DNA from 2 places in the Streptomyces sp. CNT360 genome. Region 2 is predicted to be linked to the other one. Evidence: predicted binding sites of a transcription regulator. Region 2 holds the regulator's gene; the other holds the start of a gene.
What was found. Region 2 encodes HspR, which represses chaperone genes until heat shock. Its sites were predicted from a motif close to TTGAGNNNNNNNNNCTCAA; they were not measured.

Region 1: the regulator HspR is predicted to act here: its motif matches at 5,422-5,440, upstream of lon (endopeptidase La).

The regions. Positions count from the first base shown of each region.
Region 1 covers NZ_AUKO01000001.1:415,427-422,294, forward strand. Annotated here, with positions in the region: gene H297_RS33935 (nitrate- and nitrite sensing domain-containing protein) at 1-181, shown strand, start outside; gene H297_RS43935 (roadblock/LC7 domain-containing protein) at 178-828, shown strand; gene H297_RS33945 (MarR family winged helix-turn-helix transcriptional regulator) at 1,036-1,656, opposite strand; gene H297_RS0101790 (lysozyme) at 1,893-2,828, shown strand; gene lon (endopeptidase La) at 2,937-5,399, opposite strand; gene H297_RS0101800 (spermidine synthase) at 5,713-6,438, shown strand; gene H297_RS0101805 (response regulator transcription factor) at 6,508-6,868, shown strand, end outside.
Region 2 covers NZ_KE384243.1:226,953-233,820, forward strand. Annotated here, with positions in the region: gene dnaK (molecular chaperone DnaK) at 1-478, shown strand, start outside; gene grpE (nucleotide exchange factor GrpE) at 475-1,224, shown strand; gene dnaJ (molecular chaperone DnaJ) at 1,252-2,460, shown strand; gene H297_RS0126800 (heat shock protein transcriptional repressor HspR) at 2,462-2,950, shown strand; gene H297_RS0126805 (serine hydrolase) at 3,010-3,918, opposite strand; gene clpB (ATP-dependent chaperone ClpB) at 4,141-6,798, shown strand.

The DNA of each region.
Region 1 (6,868 bases), on a different contig from region 2:
CGTCGACCCGGAGCAACTGGCGCGCAGGCTGAACGGGTTCCAGCGGGGCGCCCGGCAGGGCCTGCGTGAGGCCGCGGCGCAGGTGGCCGCGGAGGACAGCGGTACCGCGGAGCACACCGCCCCGCCCGCGGGCTCCGAGTCCGCAGCGGACGGAGAGGCCGCCGAGGAGGCCCGCAAGTGAGTACGCCCACCACGCGTGCGCCCGGCAGTGCGAAGGCCCGCGATCTGCGGCTGCTGCTGGACGGTCTGGCCGCGGAGGTGCCGGGCATCCGGTCCGTCGCGGTCGTCTCGTCCGACGGCCTGCTGTTGCTCGCCTCGGACCCCGCGCTGGGCGCCGAGCACGGACAGCTGGGGCGGCGGGACCAGGGACAGGGAGAGCACGGCGGGCAGAGGGAGCCGGAAGAAGGACCGGCGGGGACAGCGGAGCGGTCTGTTCCAGGTGGCCCCGCCTCGCCCGGCGAGGCGCGGGTACCCCCGATGCGGCGGCGGCGCGGCGAGGCGGGCCGGCAGCGTGGCCGTCGCGGGAGCAGCGGGGACCTGGCGACCATCGTCTCCGGAGTGGCCTCGCTGACGACCGCTGCGGCGAGGCTGACGGATGCGGGCGCCGTGAAGCAGACGATGGTGGCCATGGACGAGGGGGCGCTACTGGTCATGACCATCGGGGACGGCTCGCTGCTGGGGGTGCACGCGGAGGCCGACGCCGATCTGGGAGCGGTCGGCTACCGGATGGGGCTCTTCGTCGGCCGCGCGGGGCATCTGCTGACGCCTGAGCTGCGGAGTGAGCTGCACGACGGCCTCGCCCGGCCGGGCGGGACCGTGAGTGGGTGAGAAGGGCAGCCGTCCCCCAGCCGTTCCTGCCGCTGACCGCTCAACGGTTTCGGCCGGCGACCGGTCGGCCGTTCCGGCCGCTGCCGACCCGGCCACGTCTCCGCAGCACCGCCGGGCCACTGCCGTAGGCCACCGACGCGCCCTACAGGGCCCCGCGGGCCCCGGGCCGTCCTTCAGACACCGGCCGGGCGCCAAGGGGTGACGCCGTCACTCCTCCTGGTCGGCCAGCGCATTGAGACGGTGCAGGAGGCGGGCGAGCTCGGCGATCTCGACGCGGTCCCAGGCGGCGAGCTTGCGGGCGTAGGAGAGCCGTCGGGCGTCACGTACGCGGGTGAAGCGGTCGCGGCCCTCGTCGGTGAGCTGGACCAGGGAGGCCCGGCGGTCGCCGGGGTCGGGCTGCCGGTCGACGAGGCCGAGCTGCTCCAAGGCGTGCAGTTGCCGGCTTATCGTCGCCTTGCCGACGCCGAAGTAGCCGGCCAGCTCCGTCGCCCGCTGTGCACCGGCGTCCTCAAGACGGACGAGGAGGCCGTAGGCGGCGGGTTCCAAATCCGGGTGCACCTGGCGTGCCATCTCTCCCGAGGAGGCGCGGGCCCGCCGCAGGAAGACGGCCAACTCGCGTTCGACGTCGAGACATTCGGGCCCGAACGGCTCGGCAGGGTCCGCCTGACCGTGCGCCCCGGCGTGGCCCCCCGGACGGCCCTTCGCGGGGTCCGCTTCGGTGACCGAAGCGGCCGAGGCGGCCGAGGCGGCGGCAGCCGTGGCGGCCCGGCGGGAAGCCGCGGCCTTCCGGATGGCAGCGGCGCTTTCGGTGTCTCCGGCGTTTTCCATGAAGAAAATTGTCTCCAGCGAGCGCGATAGTCCCAGCTCCGCCAGTATTTCGCAGGATTAGACCAACGGCGGACGGTAGGGCATCTTCCACCTTGTCGGTCTACGCGCGTACCTTCAATATGACATGCCCACACCAGTGGGAACCATGGTCATCCGCGCGTCGCAGCGCAAAACCCCCCACGTCGGTAAATACTACGCACGTACCAGACCCCACCACCGAGGCTCCGGAGGCAGCGATGCCCAGCTTCAGATCCGGTACGACCCGTCACAGACGCGGAATGGCGGCTGTCGTCGGGATGTTCGTCTCCCTTCTCGCGCTCGTCCTGGCGCTACCGGGCGCAGCGTCGGCGACAGCCGGCAGCGGGGACAGCAGCGCGAAGTCGGCCACCTCCACCGAGTCCGCCGCGGACACCCCCGGTCTGCGCGACAACCCCAAGGCGCCCACCGAGCGCGGTAAGGCCTGGATGGGCGCGGGTGTCCGGATGCACGAGAAGGACACGACCGACGGCGCCCCGCCGGACAAGGCCCGCGCGGGTCTGGCGGCGACGGTCCACGGCGTGGACGTGAGCAGCCACCAGGGCAATGTCGCCTGGTCGACGCTGTGGAACAGCGGGGTCCGCTTCGCCTACGTCAAGGCGACGGAGTCCACCAACTACAAGAACCCCTACTTCACCCAGCAGTACAACGGGTCCTACAACGCCGGCATGATCCGGGGCGCCTACCACTTCGCGACGCCGAACTCCTCCAGCGGCGCGACGCAGGCGAACTACTTCGCGGGCAACGGCGGCGGCTGGAGCAAGGACGGCAAGACGCTGCCGGGCGTGCTCGACATCGAGTACAACCCCTACGGCTCGACCTGCTACGGCCTGAGCCAGAGCGCGATGGTGAACTGGATCAAGGACTTCACCAGTACCTACAAGGCCAAGACCGGACGTGACGCGGTCATCTACACGACCACCAGCTGGTGGACCCAGTGCACGGGCAACAGCAGCGCCTTCGGGAACTCGAACCCGCTGTGGATCGCCCGCTACGCCTCCTCGGCGGGCACCCTCCCGGCCGGCTGGGGCTTCTACACCTTCTGGCAGTACACCTCCACCGGCCCGACCGTGGGCGACCACAACTACTTCAACGGGTCGATGGACCGGTTGAAGGTGCTCGCCAACGGCGGCTGAGCCCCGGCAGCAGGTGGCCGGACACCGGACGGCAGGTAGCCGGTGACAGGCAGCAGACGAAGTGGCCCCCGCCGAGGCGGGGGCCACTTCTGTCGCCGGACGCGTCCGTCACGCCGCGACCGGCGTCTCCCGGGCGGGAGTTCGGGCGGGCGTCAGGGCCAGCTCCAGGACCTGGCGGACGTCCGAGACGGGGTGGACGTCGAGACCGTCCAGCACCTCCTCGGGCACGTCGTCGAGGTCGGGCTCGTTCCGCTTGGGGATGATCACAGTGGTCACCCCGGCGCGGTGCGCCGCCAGGAGCTTCTGCTTGACGCCGCCGATGGGCAGCACCCGCCCTGTCAGCGAGACCTCGCCGGTCATCGCCACCTCCGGCCGCACCTGGCGTCCGCTGAGCAGCGAGGCCAGGGCCGTCGTCATGGTGACGCCGGCGCTCGGTCCGTCCTTGGGCACGGCGCCCGCGGGCACGTGCAGGTGGATGCCGCGCTCCTTGAGGTCGCCGACCGGCAGCTCCAGCTCCGCGCCGCGCGAGCGCAGGTAGGAGAGGGAGATGTGGGCGGACTCCTTCATCACGTCGCCGAGCTGGCCGGTCAGGGTCAGCCCGGAGGCACCCGTCTCGGGGTCGGCCAGCGACGCCTCGACGAAGAGCACGTCACCACCCGCGCCCGTGACGGCCAGCCCGGTGGCCACACCCGGGACGGCGGTGCGGCGCTCTGCCGGGTCCTGCGCGGCCTCGGGGGTGTGCCGGGGGCGGCCGATCAGCGCACGCAGTTCGTCCACACCCACGGTGCAGGGCAGCTCCACCTCGCCGAGCTGGTGCTGGGCGGCGACCTTGCGGAGGACGCGCTGGACGGCGCGCTCCAGGGAGCGGACGCCCGCCTCGCGGGTGTACTCGGCGGCGAGCTTGCGCAGCGCGGCCTCGTCGAAGAGCACCTCGCCCTCGGCCAGCCCCGCGCGTTCCCGCTGCCGGGGCAGCAGGTGGTCACGGGCGATGGTGACCTTCTCGTCCTCCGTGTAGCCGTCGAGCTCGACGACCTCCATACGGTCCAGCAGAGGCTGCGGGACGGCTTCCAGGACGTTGGCGGTCGCCAGGAAGACCACGTCGGACAGGTCCAGCTCGACCTCCAGGTAGTGGTCGCGGAAGGTGTGGTTCTGGGCGGGGTCCAGCACCTCCAGGAGGGCCGCCGTCGGGTCCCCGCGGAAGTCGGAGCCGACCTTGTCGACCTCGTCCAGCAGCACGACGGGGTTCATCGAACCGGCTTCCTTGACGGCCCGGACGATGCGGCCGGGCTGAGCGCCGACGTAGGTGCGCCGGTGACCGCGGATCTCCGCCTCGTCGTGCACGCCGCCGAGAGCGACGCGGACGAACTCGCGGCCCATCGCGCGGGCCACCGATTCGCCCAGCGACGTCTTGCCGACTCCGGGCGGACCGGTCAGCGCCAGCACCGCTCCCCCGCGCCGCCCGCCGATCACGCCGAGACCGCGGTCGGCGCGCCGCTTGCGCACGGCGAGGTACTCGGTGATGCGTTCCTTGACGTCCTGGAGCCCGGCGTGGTCGGCGTCGAGAACGGCCTGGGCGCCGGTGATGTCGTAGGCGTCCTCGGTACGGACGTTCCACGGGATCTCCAGCACCGTGTCCAGCCAGGTGCGGATCCAGCTTCCCTCGGGCGACTGGTCGCTGGAACGCTCCAGCTTGTCGACCTCCTTGAGAGCGGCCTTGCGCACCTCGTCCGGCAGGTCGGCGGCCTCGACGCGGGCGCGGTAGTCCTCGCTCTCGTCCTCCGGGTCGCCGTTGAGCTCGGCCAGCTCCTTGCGGACGGCGTCGAGCTGGCGGCGCAGCAGGAACTCGCGCTGCTGCTTGTCGACGCCTTCCTGGACGTCCTTGGCGATGGACTCGGCCACGTCCTGCTCGGCGAGGTGGTCGCGGAGGGCGGCGGTGGCCAGGTCGAGGCGCTCGGCGGGGTCGGTGGTCTCCAGCAGCTTCAGCTTCTGCTCGGTGGTCAGGAACGGGGAGTAGCCGGCGTTGTCGGCGAGCTGGCCCGCGTCGTCGATCTGCTGCACCCGGTCCACGACCTGCCAGGCGCCGCGCTTGCGCAGCCAGTCGGTGATGAGGGCCTTGTACTCCTTCATCCGCTCCGCCACACGGCCCGGCTCGGACACCTGTCCGCCGGGCCTGTCCGAGGCGGATTCCGAGCCGGGCGTCTGCTCGGCCACCGGGGTGCCCTCGACCCACAGGGCGGCGCCGGGGCCGCTCGTCCCGGTGCCGACGCGGATTCTGCGCAGACCACGGACGAGGGCGCCGGGGTCCCCGTCAGCGAGGCGGCCGGTCTGCTCGACGCGGCTCTCCACGCCGATGCCCGTGTAGTTGCCGTCCACGCGCGGGACCAGCAGCACCCGTGGCTTCTCGCCCTGGGGCGCCGCCGCCTTCGCGGCGTCCACGGCCGCCCGCACGTCACCGTCGGAGAGGTCCAGGGGGACCACCATCCCCGGCAGCACCACGCCGTCCTCGGCGTCGATGGGCAGCACGGGCAGGGTGAGCGGCGCGGACTCCTCGGGGTGGGACTCAGCAGTCATGATCTCTCCCTCGGCAAGCAAGTTGAGTAATACCCACTCAATGCTTTTGAGGCCGCCGTTGTTCCCCTCCTCCGGCGCTCCCCCGTTCGCTCTGAGCGATCAGGGACTCCGTCGGTACGCTCACCGGCCCGGCTGCAGAGCAACGGGCCGCGACGTAGTCAACCGCGGGTGGCGTCCCGGTCTTCCCGCACTCGAAGACCCGGAGCAACGCGTGACTCCCCTCTCTCCGACCCGCCCCCCAGTCGGCCCACCGGCCCACCGGCCCCCCGGCCCACCGGCCCCAAGGTGCGGGTTTCCGGCCTACCCTGCCCCCATGCCGAAGCCTGCCTCCCTGTCGAGCCCCGCCGTTCCGCCTCCCGGGCCGTCCGACGCCCCCGTCACGCTGGAGCGGCGGGACGGCCCGTACGGGGAGGTCGTCCTGCGTCGGCGCGGGGCGCACTACGAGATCATCGCCAACGGGTGCTTCCTGATGGACACCTCCGACGGCCGCTCCGAGCGACTGCTGGTACGGGCCGCACTGGAGGAACTCGGCGACCGGGCGGACCCGCGGCTGCTGATCGGCGGCCTGGGGGTGGGCTTCTCGCTCGCGGAGGCCGCCGCAGAGCCGCGCTGGGCCCGCATCACCGTGGTCGAACGCGAGGAAGCCGTCCTCGACTGGCACCGCAGCGGGCCACTGTCCGCGCTCTCCGGTACGGCCCTGGCCGATCCCCGTACCGAACTGGTGCAGGCGGACCTGGTGGACCACCTGCGCGCGGTGGCGGCGGACGGGCAGCGCTTCGACGCGCTGTGCCTGGACATCGACAACGGACCCGACTGGACCGTGACCGAGGACAACTCCTCCCTCTACTCCCCCGCCGGTCTGGCCGCCTGCCGCGAGGCACTCACGGCAGGCGGCATCCTCGCCGTGTGGTCGGCCCAGCCGTCGTCCGCATTCGAACGATCACTGCGGAATGCGGGGTTCTGCCGTGTTCGGACGGATGAGATCCCGGTCGTCCGAGGCGTCCCCGACGTGGTCCACTTCGCAGCCCGACCGGCGTAGCCGAGCCGCGCGCAGGGCCCTTACGCTGCTGTTCCAAGAAAGCCGGAAGAGCCACAGGGGCGGGGTCGTATGGACCAGAAGAACACCACTCAGACAGCTGGCGGAGCCGTCGCCGCGACCACCCCCGGCGCTCAGCGACGCATCCTCGTCGTCGAGGACGACCCCACGATCGTGGACGCCATCGCCCGGCGGCTGCGCGCGGAGGGCTTCCAGGTGCAGACGGCCGGTGACGGCCCGGCGGCCGTGGACACCGCCGAGGCGTGGCAGCCGGACCTGCTGGTGCTGGACGTGATGCTGCCCGGCTTCGACGGCCTGGAGGTCTGCCGCCGGGTGCAGGCCCAGCGGCCGGTTCCGGTGCTGATGCTGACCGCACGGGACGACGAGACGGACATGCTGGTCGGCCTCGGCGTGGGCGCGGACGACTACATGA
Region 2 (6,868 bases):
GAAGATGCAGGTCACCGGCGGCTCCAGCCTGCCGAAGGACGACATCGAGCGCATGATGCGCGAGGCGGAGCAGTACGCGGAGGAGGACCACAAGCGCCGCGAGGCCGCCGAGACGCGCAACCAGGCCGAGCAGCTCGTCTACACCACCGAGAAGTTCCTCAAGGACAACGAGGAGAAGGTGCCCGCCGACACCAAGTCGGAGGTCGAGGGCGCCCTCACCGACCTGAAGGAAAAGCTCGAGGGCGAGGACACCGCGGCGATCCGTGAGGCCTCCGAGAAGGTCGCGGCCACCAGCCAGAAGCTGGGCCAGGCGCTGTACGCCGACGCCCAGCAGGCCCAGGCCGGCGGCGCCGAGGCCGGTGCCGGTGCGGCCGACGGGGCCGGTGCGGGCAAGGCCGAGGGCGGCGCGGACGACGACGTGGTGGACGCCGAGATCGTCGACGACGAGCAGCAGAAGCCGAAGGACGGTGCGGCGTGACGGAGGAGACCGCGGGCCCCGGCAAGGAGCCGAAGCCCCACGTCCCCGCCGACGCCGGTGAGTCCGTGACTGCCGACCGGGCCGTCCCCGAGGAGGGGGCGGCCCCCGGGCCGACGGCCGGGGACGGGCAGACCCTGAAGAGCAGCGCAGAGGGCGATGTGAGCGCGCAGGACATGCCGGAGACGGAAGAGGCCGGTCAGGAGCAGGGCGGCGAGGCCCGCGAGGGCGGCGGCGACCTGGAGGCCGTACGCACGGCGCTGAACGAGCGTACGCAGGACCTGCAACGGCTCCAGGCGGAGTTCCAGAACTACCGCCGCAGGGTCGAGCGGGACCGGGCGGCGGTCAAGGAGATCGCCGTCGCGAACCTGCTCACCGAGCTGCTGCCGGTGCTGGACGACATCGGCCGGGCGCGGGACCACGGCGAGCTGGTCGGCGGCTTCAAGTCGGTGGCCGAGTCGCTGGAGATGGTCGCGGCCAAGATGGGCCTGATGCAGTTCGGCAAGGAGGGCGAGCCCTTCGACCCGACGGTGCACGAGGCGCTGATGCACTCCTACTCTCCGGATGTCACGGAGACGACGTGCGTGCAGATCCTCCAGCCCGGGTATCGGATCGGCGAGCGGACCATCCGTCCCGCGCGGGTCGGCGTCGCCGAGCCGCAGCCCGGTGCCTCGGGCGGCGGCAAGGGCGAGGCAGGCTCCGAGGCATCGGCAGCAGAAGAGGAGAACGGTGGCCCGGACGAGGGCTGACCGCGGACGGGAGGAGGGACGTCGGGGATGAGTACAAAGGACTTCATCGAGAAGGACTACTACAAGGTCCTCGGCGTCCCCAAGGACGCCACCGAGGCCGAGATCAAGAAGGCGTACCGCAAGCTGGCCCGGGAGAACCACCCGGACGCCAACGCCGGTGACCCCAAGGCCGAGGAGCGCTTCAAGGACGCCTCGGAGGCGTACGACGTGCTCGGCGACGCCAAGCGGCGCAAGGAGTACGACGAGGCGCGCACCCTCTTCGGCAACGGCGGGTTCCGGCCGGGCGGCGGGGGCCCGGGCGGGGCCGGTGGCGCGGGGACGTTCAACTTCGATCTGGGCGACCTGTTCGGCGGCGGTCAGAGCCCCGGCGGTGGGGCCGGCGGGCCCGGTGGGCCCGGTGGCTTCAGCGGCGGGCTCGGCGACGTGTTCGGCGGGCTGTTCAACCGCGGCGGCGCCGGCACCCGCACCCAGCCGCGGCGCGGCCAGGACATCGAGTCCGAGGTGACGCTCAGCTTCACCGAGGCGGTGGACGGGGCCACGGTCCCGCTGCGCATGTCCTCGCACGCCGCGTGCAAGGACTGCGCCGGTACGGGCGACAAGAACGGCACCCCGCGGGTGTGCCCCACCTGTGTGGGCACCGGGCAGGTCTCGCGCGGCGCGGGCGGCGGCTTCTCGCTGACCGACCCGTGCGTGGACTGCAAGGGGCGCGGACTGATCGCGCAGGACCCCTGCACCACCTGCAAGGGATCGGGCCGGGCCACCAGCTCGCGCACGATGCAGGTCCGCATCCCCGCGGGCGTCACCGACGGGCAGCGCATCCGGCTGCGCGGCAAGGGCGCACCGGGCGAGCGGGGCGGCCCCGCGGGCGACCTGTACGTCGTCGTGCACGTGGACGCGCACCCCGTGTTCGGGCGCAGGGGCGACAACCTGACGGTCACCGTGCCGGTCACCTTCGTGGAGGCGGCGCTCGGCGGCGAGGTGAAGGTGCCCACGCTCGGCGGCCCGCCGGTCACCCTGAAGGTGCCGGCCGGCACCCCCTCCGGGCGCACGATGCGGGCCCGCGGAAAGGGAGCGACCCGTAAGGACGGCACCCGTGGCGATCTGCTGGTGACGGTGGAGGTCACGGTGCCCAAGGAGCTCAACGACGAGGCGCGGGACGCGCTGGAGACGCTCCAGGACGCGCTCGCGGACGAGGATCCGCGGGCCGCGCTGTTCAAGGCGGCGAAGGGAGACTGAGGTGGACGGCCGGGACACACGCAGACGGACTTTCGCCGCAGGTGGGGCGCGCGCCTCACGTGCCGCGGCGTACGAGCTGACTGACGAGACCCCGGTGTATGTCATCTCGGTCGCCGCGCAGCTTTCGGGCCTGCACCCGCAGACCCTGCGGCAGTACGACCGGCTGGGACTGGTCTCGCCCGACCGTACGGCCGGGCGGGGCCGCCGCTACTCGGCCCGCGACATCGAGCTGCTGCGCGAGGTGCAGCGGCTCAGCCAGGACGAGGGGATCAACCTCGCCGGCATCAAGCGGATCATCGAGCTGGAGCACCAGGTCGCGGCGTTGCAGTCGCGGGTCGCGGAGCTGTCGGCCGCGGTCGAGGGCGCCGCGGCGGCCATGCAGCAGCGGGAGGCCCAGGTGCACGCCTCCTACCGGCGTGATCTGGTGCCCTACGAGGACGTACGCCAGTCCAGCGCCCTGGTCGTCTGGCGCCCCCGCCCCCGCGACTGACTCCGGGCGGGCCGCCCCACCGTGGTGTGGAGGCGGCCCGCCCGGACGCGGTCTGCTCGTTACTTGGCGAAGCCGTAGGACAGGAGCTTCTTGGCGTCCTTCGTACGGTTCGCGGACGAGGTGGAGGCCAGCACGGTGCCGACCACCGTCTTGCCCCCGCGCTGCGCCGCGAAGACGAGGCAGTACTTGGCCTCGGGCCCGGAGCCGGTCTTGATGCCGGTGGTCCCGCTGTAGGTGCCCAGCAGCGGGTTGGTGTTGCTCCAGTTCATGGCGCGGTACCCGCCGCTGCTGGTGACCGTCTTCTGCTTGGTGGAGCGGGTGCTCACGACCGACCGGAAGGTCGCGTTCTTCATCGCGTCGCGGGCCAGCAGGGTCAGATCGCGCGGCGTGGAGTAGTTGCTGCCCTTGCCGATGCCGTCGAAGGAGTCGAAGTGGGTGTTCTTGAGCCCGAGCCCCTTGGCGGCGGTGTTCATCTTGCCGATGAACGACTTCACGCGGGCGGACCGGGTGGAGCCGCTGCCGAAGGTGTCGGCCAGCGCGTAGGCGGCGTCGCAGCCGGAGGGCAGCATCATCCCGTACAGCAGCTGGCGGACGGTGACCTTGTCGCCGACGATCAGCCGCGCCGAGGAGGCGGTGTTGCGGACGATGTAGTCGCTGTAGGCCTTCTGGACGGTGACCTTGCGGTTCAGGTTCAGGTTCTTCTGGGACAGCACCACGCGGGCCGTCATGATCTTGGTGGTCGATCCGGTGGACCGTCGGGTGTCGGCGCCCTTGGTGTAGAGGCTGCTGCCCGTGCCGCTGTTCATCACGTAGCCGCCCTTGGCGGCGATGGAGGGCTTCTTCGCCGCGGCGGCCAGGGCGGGTGCCTGGGCCTGGGCGGGGGCGGTCACTGCGCCGGTGGCCAGCACGGCTCCCGAGGTCAGAAGCACGGTGGCGGCGCGGCGCGTGCTGGCAAGGCCGAATTTCACTGGTCAGCTCCAAGTGCCGCTGTGGGGGCGGCGGGTTGGAAGGGATCCGCGGCCGGGAGCGGCCGGGAACTAAGCCGGATAGTAGTCCGTTCGATGGATTGAGTGGAATAGACTCAACTTGTTGCATGCTGTAGGTGGCAAGAGGAAGCGAGCGCCAGAGGTTGGGCGCCGCAGGCAGCCGGGAAGGCCTGTCAGGCCGCACTGGAGGAGGAGCGCAGGACAGTGGACGCGGAGCTGACCAACAAGAGCCGGGACGCGATCAGCGCGGCCAACGAGCGGGCGGTGGCCGAGGGCCACCCGGACATCACCCCGGCCCATCTGCTTCTCGCCCTGCTCACGGGCGAGGAGAACGAGAACATCCAGGACCTGATCGCCGCCGTCGAGGCGGACCAGGCGGCGCTGCGCTCGGGTGCCGAGCGCCGGCTCGCGGCACTGCCCACCGTCCAGGGCTCGACGGTCAGCAGGCCGCAGGCCGACCGCGACCTGCTCGCGGTCGTCGCGGACGCCACCCAGCGCGCCAAGGAGCTCGGCGACAGCTACGTCTCCACCGAGCACCTGCTCATCGCGCTGGCCGCCAAGGGCGGAGCCACCGCCGAGCTGCTGGCCGAGCAGGGCGCCACCGACAAGAAGCTGCTGGCCGCCTTCCAGGAGCAGCGCGGCAGCAGGCGGGTCACCGATCCGGACCCGGAGGGCACCTACAAGGCGCTGGAGAAGTTCGGCACCGACCTGACGGCGGCCGCCCGTGAGGGCAAGCTGGACCCGGTCATCGGCCGGGACCACGAGATCCGCCGCGTGGTGCAGGTGCTCTCGCGCCGTACGAAGAACAACCCGGTGCTGATCGGTGAGCCCGGCGTCGGTAAGACGGCCGTCGTCGAGGGGCTGGCCCAGCGCGTGGTCAAGGGCGACGTGCCCGAGTCGCTGCGGAACAAGCGGCTGGTGGCGCTGGACCTGGGCGCGATGGTGGCCGGCGCGAAGTACCGCGGCGAGTTCGAGGAGCGGCTCAAGACCGTGCTCTCCGAGATCAAGGAGAGCGACGGCCAGATCATCACCTTCATCGACGAGCTGCACACGGTCGTCGGCGCGGGCGCCGGCGGCGACTCGGCGATGGACGCGGGCAACATGCTCAAGCCGATGCTGGCCCGCGGCGAGCTGCGGATGGTCGGCGCCACGACGCTGGACGAGTACCGCGAGCGGATCGAGAAGGACCCGGCGCTGGAGCGGCGGTTCCAGCAGGTGCTGGTGGCCGAGCCGACGGTGGAGGACTCCATCGCGATCCTGCGCGGGCTCAAGGGGCGCTACGAGGCGCACCACAAGGTGCAGATCTCCGACAGCGCCCTGGTGGCCGCCGCCTCCCTGTCCGACCGCTACATCACCTCACGCTTCCTGCCGGACAAGGCCATCGACCTGGTGGACGAGGCGGCCTCGCGGCTCCGCATGGAGATCGACTCCTCGCCCGTCGAGATCGACGAGCTCCAGCGCGCCGTGGACCGGCTGCGGATGGAGGAGCTGGCGCTGGAGAAGGAGACCGACCCGGCCTCCGTCGACCGGCTGGAGCGGCTCCGCCGCGAGCTGGCCGACAAGGAGGAGGAGCTGCGCGGGCTGACCGCCCGCTGGGAGAAGGAGAAGCAGGGCCTCAACCGGGTCGGTGAGCTGAAGGAGAAGCTGGACGAGCTGCGCGGCCAGGCCGAGCGCGCCCAGCGGGACGGCGACTTCGACACCGCCTCCAAGCTGCTGTACGGCGAGATCCCGGCGACCGAGCGGGAGCTGGCGGCGGCCACCGAGGAGGAGGAAGAGGCCAAGAAGGCCAAGAAGGCCAAGAAGGAGGCCGCGGCCGGCCAGGCGGACAAGCGGGACAAGATGGTGAAGGAGGAGGTCGGCTCGGACGACATCGCCGATGTCGTCGCCTCCTGGACGGGCATCCCCGCGGGCCGCCTGCTGGAGGGCGAGACGCAGAAGCTGCTGCGGATGGAGGAGGAGCTGGGCAAGCGGCTGATCGGCCAGGGCGAGGCGGTGCGTGCCGTCTCGGACGCCGTACGCCGCACCCGGGCCGGCATCGCCGACCCCGACCGCCCCACGGGCTCCTTCCTCTTCCTGGGCCCCACCGGCGTGGGCAAGACGGAGCTGGCCAAGGCGCTGGCCGACTTCCTCTTCGACGACGAGCGGGCCATGGTCCGCATCGACATGAGCGAGTACGGCGAGAAGCACAGCGTCGCCCGCCTGGTCGGCGCGCCTCCCGGCTACGTCGGCTACGAGGAGGGCGGTCAGCTCACCGAGGCGGTGCGGCGGCGCCCGTACAGCGTCGTGCTGCTGGACGAGGTGGAGAAGGCGCACCACGACGTCTTCGACGTGCTGCTCCAGGTCCTCGACGACGGCCGGCTCACCGACGGCCAGGGCCGCACGGTCGACTTCCGCAACACGATCCTCATCCTCACCTCCAACCTGGGCAGCCAGCACCTGATCGACCCCCTGGAGAAGGAGGAGGAGAAGCGCGAACAGGTGCTCGCCGCGGTGCGGGCCGCCTTCCGGCCCGAGTTCCTCAACCGCCTCGACGACCTGGTGGTCTTCTCCGCACTGGCCGGGGACGAGCTGCGCCGCATCGCCCAGCTCCAGATCGACGCCCTCCAGGCGCGGCTCGCCGACCGTCGCCTGCACCTGGACGTCACCCCGGCCGCGCTCGACTGGCTGGCGCTGGAGGGCAACGACCCCGCCTACGGCGCCCGTCCGCTGCGCCGCCTGGTCCAGACGGCCATCGGGGACCAGCTCGCCCGGGAGATCCTCGCCGGGGACGTCCGGGACGGCGACACGGTCCGCGTCGACCACGTCGAGGGCTGGAGCGGGCTGCTGGTCGGCTCCGCCGCGGACGCGCCCGCGGCGGGCTGAGCGACGCCTGTGCCGAGCCCCCGATCACCGGGCGGGTGTGGGCCTGCCCGGTGATCGGGGGGCGCCGGGC